Regions from separate parts of the Bradyrhizobium sp. BRP56 genome, predicted to be linked through region 3. Evidence: predicted binding sites of a transcription regulator. Region 3 holds the regulator's gene; each other region holds the start of a gene.

Region 1 (3,275 bases), on a different contig from region 3:
CCCGCCTCCGACATGCTGACCACGGTGCGCATCGCGCCGGGCAATGCCAATTTGATCCTCGGCTGCGACCTCGTCGTCGCCACCAGCGTGCCGGCGCTGAGCCGCGCCGAGCGCGGCGTCACCCGCGCCGTCGTCAACGCCGATCTCTTGCCGACCGCGAGCTTCGTGATCGATCCCGATATCGACTTCGAAGCCAGCTCGATGCGCGATGCGCTGAACGGCGCGGTGACGCCTGGCGATCTCGACATCCTCGATGCCACCGGGCTTGCCACGGCGCTGATGGGCGACAGCATCGCCACCAACGCCTTCATGCTCGGCTTCGCCTTCCAGCGCGGCGCGATCCCGCTGTCGCTGGAAGCGATCCTGAAGGCGATCGAGCTCAACGGCGCCGCGATCGAGATGAACAAGACCGCGTTCTCGTGGGGCCGGCTCGCCGCGCATGATCTGCAACGCGTGGTCAGCGCCGCACGCTTCAAGAGCGCCGGCGCCGCGCCGGCAAAGAAGACGCTGGACGAGGCGATCGCGTTCCGCGCCAAATTCCTCACCGACTATCAGGATGCGGCCTACGCCAAGCGCTATCTCGACGACGTCGCGCGCGTCCGCGCCGCCGAGGCGGCCGCCGCGCCTGACTCGCAGGACCTGACCGAAGCCTTCGCAAAGGGCCTGTTCAAGCTGATGGCCTACAAGGACGAATACGAGGTCGCGCGGCTCTATTCCGATGGCGAGTTCAGCAAGGCCTTGAGGGAGCAGTTCCAAGGCAATTCCGGCTTGAAGGTCTTGCTGGCGCCGCCGCTGCTGGCCCAGCGCGATCCCGTCACCGGGCGGCTGCAGAAGCGTGAATTTGGTCCGTGGATTTTCACCGCGTTCGGCATGCTGGCGGGGTTGAAGGGCCTGCGCGGCACCGCCTTCGACATCTTCGGCTATACCGCCGAGCGCAAGATGGAGCGCGCATTGCCGGTCGAGTATTCGGCGATGATCCTGCGTCACCTCGACGGCAAGAAGCCGCTCGACTTGCCGCGCCTCGTGGCGCTGGCGAAGGCTGCGGAGCTCGTGCGTGGTTATGGCCACATCAAGGAGGGCAACGTCGCCCGCTACCGCACCGAATGCGCTCGGCTGGAGCGCGCGATCAGCCAGCCGCTGGCGCAGGCGGCGGAGTAAGGCCGGGGAACTTTCCACGGCCGCCCTGGTTGACCGGTAACCCTGCCTGCAAGCGGTGGCTGGATTCGCACGGCCGAGCCCCTACATGATGGCTGTCTGTTCGAGTGATTTCAGGAGGCCGTTTGATGGTCCTGAAAAATGCTTTTGTTGCAACCGTTTGTACCGCGTGCCTGGCTTGGGGTGGCGTGGCGTTGGCTGACGAGTATCGCCCCAGCGAGTTCTTCAGCCTCGATCTTTCACGCGCAGTGTTGTCGCCGAAGCCGCTTGGCCCGCCGGCGCAGTTCGAGCCCGTTCCGGTCGAGGCGAAGACCGACCATGGCCCCGATCAGCATGCGAACGTCGAGCCGCAGGTCGAGGAGCCGAAAGTCGCGCCGAAGAAAGCCGTGCGGACCACCAGGGTGACCGCACCGCACGAGAAGAAGCGCGCGGAAGCGCGCGTGCCCGCCCGTGCCAAGCTCGCGCGCCGCCACTCGAACCCGCTCGATGCGGAAGCTCGCGACACCAGGATCCAGACCTGGCCGTGCCGCACCGGCGGCATCTGCAATTGGCATCGGTGAGGCGGCTCGGCGGTCTCACGCCGACTTGCGCGCGCGTTCGTACCAATATCAAATCCGTCATCCTGAGGAGGCCGCGAAGCGGCCGTCTCGAAGGATGAATCGGCCACGAACGGGGGCCGTTCATCCTTCGAGACGCGCGTTCCGCGCTCCTCAGGATGACGGATTTGGCTGAGTGCTTAGCACTCCAAACTTTTCCGATTTCCATCTCCCCCCGAGTCATCCCGCCGTCGCAAAACCGTCGGCGGAGAGTCAAGAAACCGTAAGGCCGGAGTCAAGGAGCGCAGGCAAAACCTTCGTTGCGATTCGACGAAGGTTATTCGATGCCGACTGCGAACTCCGCGAGGCGGCGTGGCCTCACCCGGCGCCAGCTTCTGGTGCGCTCGGCGTCGACCGCGGCGCTGGCGGGATTCGGCGTGCTGGCAAGACCGTATCTGAGCCGCGCCGCGGATCGGCCCGCGATTGCGGGCATCCAGTCCGGCGACGTGGCAAGCGATTCCGCTGTGATCTGGGCGCGCGCCGATCGCGCCGCGCGGATGCACATCGAATGCGCCGCGGTCGAAAGCTTCGCCAGCATCCTGCGCACCGCGTCCGCCGATGCGCTGCCCGAGCGCGACTTCACCGCCAAGCTGCTGCTCGACGGCCTGCCGCCGGGCCAGGACCTGTTCTATCGCGTGCGCTTCGAGGACCGCGACGGCACATCAGGCGAAAGCCGGGTCGGCCATTTCCGAACCGCGCCGGCCGACCGGCGTCCCGTCTCGTTCGTCTGGTCCGGCGACGTCGTCGGGCAGGGCTGGGGCATCGACCCCGCGCGCGGCGGCTTGCGCAGCTACCGCACCATGCTGGACGAGCGTCCGGACTTCTTCATCCATTCCGGCGATCACATCTACGCCGATTGCACGGTGCCGTCGGAGCAGAAACTCCCCAACGGTGAGCTCTGGCGCAACATCGTCACCGAGGAGAAATCCGCCGTCGCGCAAAGCCTCGATCAGTTTCGCGGCAACTACAAATACAATTGGCTCGACGAGAATTTCCGCGCCTTCCACGCCGAGGTGCCGATGTTTGCGCAGTGGGACGACCACGAGGTGGCCGACGACTGGTCACCGCTCGGCACCGCTGATGCGACCGGCTATGAGGCGGACGGCAGCTCGCGTCTGGTGGCGCGGGCACGCCGCGCCTTCCACGAATTCATGCCGATGTGGCTGACGCCGGAGCGCGATGGCCGCGTCTACCGCAAGATTCCCTACGGGCCGCTGCTCGACGTCTTCATCATCGACATGCGCTCGTACCGCGATTCCAGCTGGAACAAGCAGGGCGATCCGGAGCAGGCCTGCATCCTCGGCCAGAGCCAGCTCGCCTGGCTGAAGCGGGAGCTGGTGGCGTCGGATGCTGTGTGGAAGGTGATCGCGGCGGATCTGCCGATCGGCCTCGTCAGCCTCGATGCGGTCGCGCTCGGCGACGGCCCGCCTGCGCGGCGCGAGCACGAGATCGCCGATCTGTTGTCCTTCATGAAGCGCGCCGGGGTCCGCAACACGGTGTGGCTCACCGCCGACATGCACTACA
Region 2 (3,275 bases), on a different contig from region 3:
CACGACTGGTTCGCAGTATGACAGCGATGATGGCCTATAACTGTATCTCGCGATGGTCGAGCGCCCTTGGTATCTGCGCAATCGTCGCGATCATCCGCCCCGCCCACGCCGATCCGCGTGCTGTCGTCGAACTCTTCACCTCGCAGGGATGCTCGTCCTGTCCGCCCGCGGACAAGATCATCGGTGACCTCGCGAAGGACCCCAACGTCATCGCGCTGAGCATGCCGATCGACTATTGGGACTATCTCGGCTGGAAGGATACGCTGGCCGATTCCCGTTTCAGCGCGCGCCAGAAGGCCTATTCGCATGTGCGCGGCGACCGCGACGTCTACACGCCGCAGGCCGTGATCAACGGCTCCGCGCATGTGATCGGCAGCGACCGCGCCAGCATCGAGAGCGCGATCAAGGACACCGAGAAGGGCGGCAGCGTGATGTCGGTGCCGGTGACGATGACGCTGAGCGGCAAGCAGATCAACGTGTCGGTCGCCGCATCGAAGTCGCCGGCCGTGTCGCGCGGCGAGGTCTGGATCTGCTCGATCTCGAAGTCGGTGCCGATCTCGATCGCGCGCGGCGAGAACCGCGGCCGCGAGATCACCTACCACAACGTCGTGCGCAATCTCCTCAAGGTCGGTGACTGGAACGGTTCGTCCGGGAGCTGGACCGTGCCGCTGGAGAACATCACGCGTGACGGTGTCGATGCTGCGGCGGTGTACGTCCAGGACGGCAACCGCGACAAGCCGGGCCCGATGCTCGGCGCTGCCTTCACCTCACTTCACTAGCGCCTCGCTGCGGTAAGGCGCGATGCGCTGGCTTCCGCCGGTCGCACGCATGTTTTCGTGCAGCCGCATGGCGACAAACCTGCATTCAGTGATCTGCCGAAAGGAAGGCGCCGGTGCTTGGCGCGCGTCTTGCTTGCGCAGGTCCCAAAACAAAAAGGACCAACTTTCGTTGGCCCAGTGTTGGGATTTGACTCCCCTGCGAACAGGCCCGATCCCGACGGCCCCGGGGGGCTGGGGGCTGAGGAATCCGGAACCGAAAGGACCGGGCCAACGCAGGATTTCCTTTTCGCAGGGCAGCGGGGCGGGCGATGGGCGGAAGTGGGGCAGCAATATGATTCCGCTAACGTTCCCGTGACTCTGCGGTTTTCCGGACAATCCGCCGCGTGCGGCGGTGGTTAAGGCCCGGTTGCATTGCGATTGGCCCCTTGCGGGCCCCCTCGCTTAGCGCGATCATGTCACTCTCGTGACGATCCCGGAGAGGGGCCTTCGGAACCCGACCGTCACCGAGGTGACAGGAGGCGCTCGATGAGTTTGATCTCGGAGGACACTGATCCGAGCGGGAGTCGTGCCGCGGCGCGCACCGCCGCCGCGACCCCTCAGCCCAATCGCGTGACTTTCAATCGACTTGAACTCAACCGCATTCTCAATCTCTACAGCCGCATGGTCGCCGACGGCGAGTGGCGCGATTATGCGATCGACTTCCTGAAGGACCGTGCCGTGTTCTCGGTGTTCCGGCGCGCGTCGGAAGTGCCGATCTACCGGATCGAGAAGGATCCCCGGCTTGCGCGCAAACAGGGCATGTACAGCGTGATTTCCGCGACCGGCCTGATCCTCCGTCGTGGCCATGAACTCGAACGCGTGCTGTTCGTGATCGATCGCAAGCTGTCGCTGGTCTAAGCGCGTCAGGTCAGTCTGCTTGTAGCCCGGATGGAGCCAACGGGTCGCGCGAACGCGCGCCCGATGAAAGGCTCCGCGCGATCCGGGACTGCCGAAGCCATGGATGAACTTGCCCCGGATTTCGCTTGCGCTTCATCCGGGCTACGCCACATCTCGCCTCGCCCAAAAGAAAAGCCCCGGCGGGATGGCCGGGGCTTGGATTTGATCGGCTCGCTCGAGGCGCTTAGTCGCGTTGGCCGAGCAGCTGCAGGAGCAGCGTGAACAGGTTGATGAAGTTCAGGTAGAGCGACAGCGCACCAGTGATTGCCGCACGCTCTGCCATCACGCCACCCTGCGAGGCGTAGCCGTAGATGTAGTCGTTCTTCAGCCGCTGGGTGTCCCAGGCGGTGAGGCCCGCGAACACCAGCACGCCGACCACCGACACGATGAACTGCAGCGCCGAGCTCGCCAGGAACAGGTTGACCAGGCTCGCGATGATGATGCCGATCAGACCCATGAACAGGAACGAGCCCATGCCGCTCATGTCACGCTTGGTGGTGTAGCCGTAGAGGCTCAGCGCACCGAACGTCGCCGCGGTGATGAAGAACACGCGCACGATCGAGGTGTGCGTGTACACCAGGAAGATCGACGACAGCGACAGACCCATCAGCGCCGAGAACACCCAGAACAGGAGTTGGGCGGTCGCGGGCTGCAGGCGGTTGATGCCGGCCGAGATGACGAACACCATCGCCAGGGGGGCGAGGATGAACAGCCACTTCAGCGGACTCACGAACATCGCGTAGCCGAACTGCGTCAGATAGGCGTTGCCGAACTTGGCGACGGCGGCCGACTGGTCGGTCGTCACCGCACCCATGTAGACGCCGAGCGCGGCGAGGCCGGTGATGGCCAGGCCGATGCTCATGTAGTTGTAGATGCGCAGCATGTAGGCGCGCAGACCGGCGTCGACGGCCGCAGCGTCAATGCGCCCGGCGGCCCGGCCGAAAGGAGAAGCGTAGTTGCGGTCTAGGTCCGACATGGTCGAATTCCCGTGGTTGGTCCCGGTGGAGCGCAAGGGATTTGCGGCGCCGGTCGTAAATCTATCTCAGATGGCTCGGTTTGCGGAACATTAATTCCGTGTCATTCAAACCGACTATCCGACCCGATTGGTATGTGGGAAATTAACACATCCGACGCAAGCTTCCACGCGCGGCCGAATGTCGCTCTGCCCTAGCATCATAGGCAAAAACGGCGCTCGCGCCGCTACATTTTGTCACAAATTCCGCAACACTGAGGCTGGCTTCTGGTTTAGCGCGAGCAGCGTCCCGACGAGCCCCAGCCCGACCGTGACGACCAGCGCGGCGACCACGACCAGCGCGGCGCTGCCGGCCTGCCAGATAAAACTCAGCGTCATCAGCCGCGTCACGATCAGCCAGGCCGCGATCGAGCCGGCGATCACCCCGAACACGGCGGTTGCAAAACCGATCATCAGATACTCAAGCGCGTAGGCGCCAAGCAGTCGCACCCGCGTGGCGCCGAGCGTCTTGAGAATCACGGCGTCATAGACGCGGTGGCGGTGTCCGGCGGCGAGCGCGCCGCCGAGCACCAGGATCGCGGAGATCA
Region 3 (3,275 bases):
ACAATTGCCGCTGCGCCTTGACGCCAGCGCAGCAACGGCCAGCTTCGGAAAACAAAACGGCCGCCTTTGCGGGCGGCACGTGGCGGGCATTCTATGCTGCGGTCGGTAAGTGTCAATCGTCACGAAGTGGCCTTCCTGCAATGCGAAACGAGCGCAATCCGGAGCATTCCGGTGCGGTGGAAAAGCCTCATCGCGATGCTTAACTGTGTGGGAACATGTGGACGCACGGCCGCGGACTCTTGCGCCAGAGTCACGCCATATTGTAGCGTTTGGCCTGTCGGGTACGACATCTCGTGCGGCGGTACTGGACCCTCTAAGTAGCCTTTGTGTCTCGCGTAAACGTTCGGGCGCAACACCGTGCCCGGCGAGGGCTAAGGGATTCTGGCCGCAGGGATATTTGTCCAGATTGGCTCGCAGCGCCGCTCCAATGATTGGCCGGCGCTACGCGAAGGGAAGAATGCGATGACTGTATTGACCTGGTCCGACGATCGCGTCGAGCAGCTGAAGAAACTCTGGGAGTCCGGCCTGTCGGCCAGCCAGATCGCGGCGGAACTTGGCAATGTGACGCGAAACGCCGTGATCGGCAAAGTGCATCGGCTCGGCCTCTCCGGCCGCGCCAAGGCACCCTCCACGGCCGCGCCGCGGCAGCGCAAGGCTCGCCCGGCCCAGCACATGATGCGGGTGGCGCGTCCGGTCTCGCGCGGCAACACCGCGCTGGCGCATGCCTTCGAGGTCGAGATGGAGCCCGATCCGATCTCCTACGACAATGTGGTGCCGATGAGCCAGCGGCTGTCGCTGCTCGAGCTCAACGAGGCCACCTGTCACTGGCCGGTCGGCGATCCCTCGAGCCCGGAATTCTTCTTCTGCGGCGGCAAGGCGCTCGCCGGCCTGCCCTATTGCGCGCATCACTCGCGCGTCGCCTACCAGCCCGCCGCCGATCGCCGCCGGCCGTCGGCGAAACCGCAGATCAAGTGAGCACTCGGGAAAACGACGGAAGACCTGAAAAACAAATCCCCGCGAAAGCGGGGATTTTTTTTGTGGCCTCCACCGTCATTGCGAGGAGCGTTAGCGACGAAGCAATCCATCGTTCCGCGTTTGCGGTGAAATGGATTGCTTCGCTACGCTCGCAATGACGATGCTGGATGGGCCGGGGCTAAGCCAACGCCCATTACGGCTGCGGCTCGGCCTTGGCAAAGCGGTCGTCGAGCGCGTAGCCGGCGCCGCGCACGGTGCGGATCGGATCCTGCTCGCGGCCCGGATTGAGCAGCTTGCGCAGGCGGCCGATATGCACGTCGACGGTGCGCTCATCGATGTAGATGTCGCGACCCCAGACGCTGTCGAGCAGTTGCTCGCGGCTGAACACGCGGCCGGGATGCTCGAGGAAGAATTCGAGCAGGCGATACTCGGTCGGCCCGAGATCGATCGGACGGCCCGAGCGCGCCACGCGGCGCTTCTCGCGGTCGAGCTCGATGTCGCCGTAGGTCAACACGGTCGCAAGCCGCTCCGGGCTGGCGCGGCGCAACAGGCCCTTCACCCGCGCCAGCAGCTCCGGCACCGAGAACGGCTTGACGATGTAATCGTCCGCGCCGGTGGCAAGCCCGCGCACGCGCTCGCTTTCCTCGCCGCGCGCGGTCAGCATAATGATCGGAAGCTGCTTGGTCTCGGGCCGCGCCCGCAGGCGGCGGCACAGTTCGATGCCGGACAGGCCCGGCAGCATCCAGTCCAGCACCACGAGGTCGGGAACGCGCTCCTTCAGCCTTGTATCCGCATCGTCGCCGCGCCCCACCGTCTCGACATCGTAGCCTTCCGCATCGAGATTGTAGCGCAACAGCGTCGTCAGCGCTTCCTCGTCTTCGACTACCAGAATGCGTGCGCTCATCGGTCTAAGTTCTTTCTCTGTGGTGATCCGTTGCCCAGACGCAAACCGAAACGCTTACTTCCTCAAGCATAGTCCCCGCGGAAGCGAGTTGTCGCGAGGACCATCCAGTTTCACTCTTGCCGGTTCCGCGCTTGCCGATCATGCCTCAGTTGCCCGGCACCGTGGTGGCAAAAGTGGTCATGTCGCCCTTCGGGCGCTTGTCGGTGATCTGCTGGCCCTCGATCATGTAGAACACGGTCTCGGCGATATTGGTGGCGTGATCGCCGATCCGCTCGATGTTCTTGGCGCAGAACATCAGATGGATGCAGAACGAGATGTTGCGCGGATCTTCCATCATGTAGGTGAGCAGTTCGCGGAACAGCGAGGTGCAGATCGCATCGACCTCCTCGTCGCCCTTCCAGACGTTCATCGCCGCCGGCAGGTCGTGCGCGGCGTAGGCGTCGAGCACCGACTTGACCTGCGACAGTACGAGGTCGGTCATGTGCTCGAGGCCGCGGATCAACTTCAGCGGCTGGAAATCGCTCTCCAGCGCCGCGACGCGCTTGCCCATGTTCTTGGCGAGGTCGCCGATCCGCTCGAGATCGGTGGCGACGCGCATCGCGCTGACGATCTCACGCAGGTCGATCGCCATCGGCTGGCGGCGCGCGATCGTCAGCACCGCGCGCTCTTCGATGTTGCGCTGCAGATTGTCGATCTCGATGTCGGCGGCGACCACGCGCTTGCCGAGCGCGACGTCGCGACGGATCAGCGCGTCGACCGACTCGGTAATCATTCGTTCGACCAGGCCGCCCATCTCGGCGACCAGGCGGGTCAACTCCTGCAGGTCGCTGTCGAATGCCTTGGCGGTATGTTCAGAAGCCATCGCTTGTCTCCCTCAACCATGATCCCGGGGATCATGGCTTCGTGTCCTGAATTTTAGCATGACCTGATCGGAAAACCGGTTTCCACTTTTCCGGATCATGCGCCGGTCAACCGAACCGGCCGGTGATGTAGTCCTGGGTGCGCCGATCGCTCGGTGAGGTAAAGATCTTGTTGGTGTCGTCGAACTCGATCAGCTCGCCGAGATACATGAAGGCGGTCTTGTCGGAGACGCGCGCCGCCTGCTGCATGTTGTGGGTGACGATCGCGATCGTGTAGTCCTCGGAGAGCTCCTGGATCAGTTCCTCGACCTTGGCGGTCGAGATCGGGTCGAGCGCCGAGCACGGCTCGTCGAACAGGATCACCTCGGGGCGCACCGCCACGGTGCGCGCGATGCACAGGCGCTGCTGCTGGCCGCCGGAGAGCGACAGGCCGGAGGCGTTCAGCTTGTCCTTGACCTCGTTCCACAGCGCGCCGCCGCGCAGCGCCTTCTCGACCCGGTCGTCCATCTCGGACTTCGAGATCTTCTCGTAGAGGC

Evidence for each region. Region 3 encodes PhoB, which activates phosphate uptake and scavenging genes when phosphate is short. Its sites were predicted from a motif close to TGTCATNNANCTGTCAT; they were not measured.
Region 1: I6F38_RS21105 (alkaline phosphatase D family protein) is a predicted target of PhoB. The motif match lies at 1,930-1,946, and genes of this name have one in related genera.
Region 2: I6F38_RS37020 (DUF2794 domain-containing protein) is a predicted target of PhoB. The motif match lies at 1,232-1,248, and genes of this name have one in related genera.

What each region holds. Positions count from the first base shown of each region.
Region 1 is NZ_JADYVV010000029.1:61,428-64,702, reverse strand. It holds gene I6F38_RS21115 (indolepyruvate ferredoxin oxidoreductase family protein) at 1-1,158, shown strand, start outside; gene I6F38_RS21110 (hypothetical protein) at 1,284-1,715, shown strand; gene I6F38_RS21105 (alkaline phosphatase D family protein) at 2,036-3,275, shown strand, end outside.
Region 2 is NZ_JADYVV010000079.1:30,350-33,624, reverse strand. It holds gene I6F38_RS37025 (DUF1223 domain-containing protein) at 18-779, shown strand; gene I6F38_RS37020 (DUF2794 domain-containing protein) at 1,305-1,676, shown strand; gene I6F38_RS37015 (Bax inhibitor-1/YccA family protein) at 1,900-2,691, opposite strand; gene I6F38_RS37010 (ABC transporter permease) at 2,926-3,275, opposite strand, start outside.
Region 3 is NZ_JADYVV010000064.1:48,528-51,802, reverse strand. It holds gene I6F38_RS33595 (GcrA family cell cycle regulator) at 463-975, shown strand; gene phoB (phosphate regulon transcriptional regulator PhoB) at 1,169-1,879, opposite strand; gene phoU (phosphate signaling complex protein PhoU) at 2,025-2,741, opposite strand; gene pstB (phosphate ABC transporter ATP-binding protein PstB) at 2,848-3,275, opposite strand, start outside.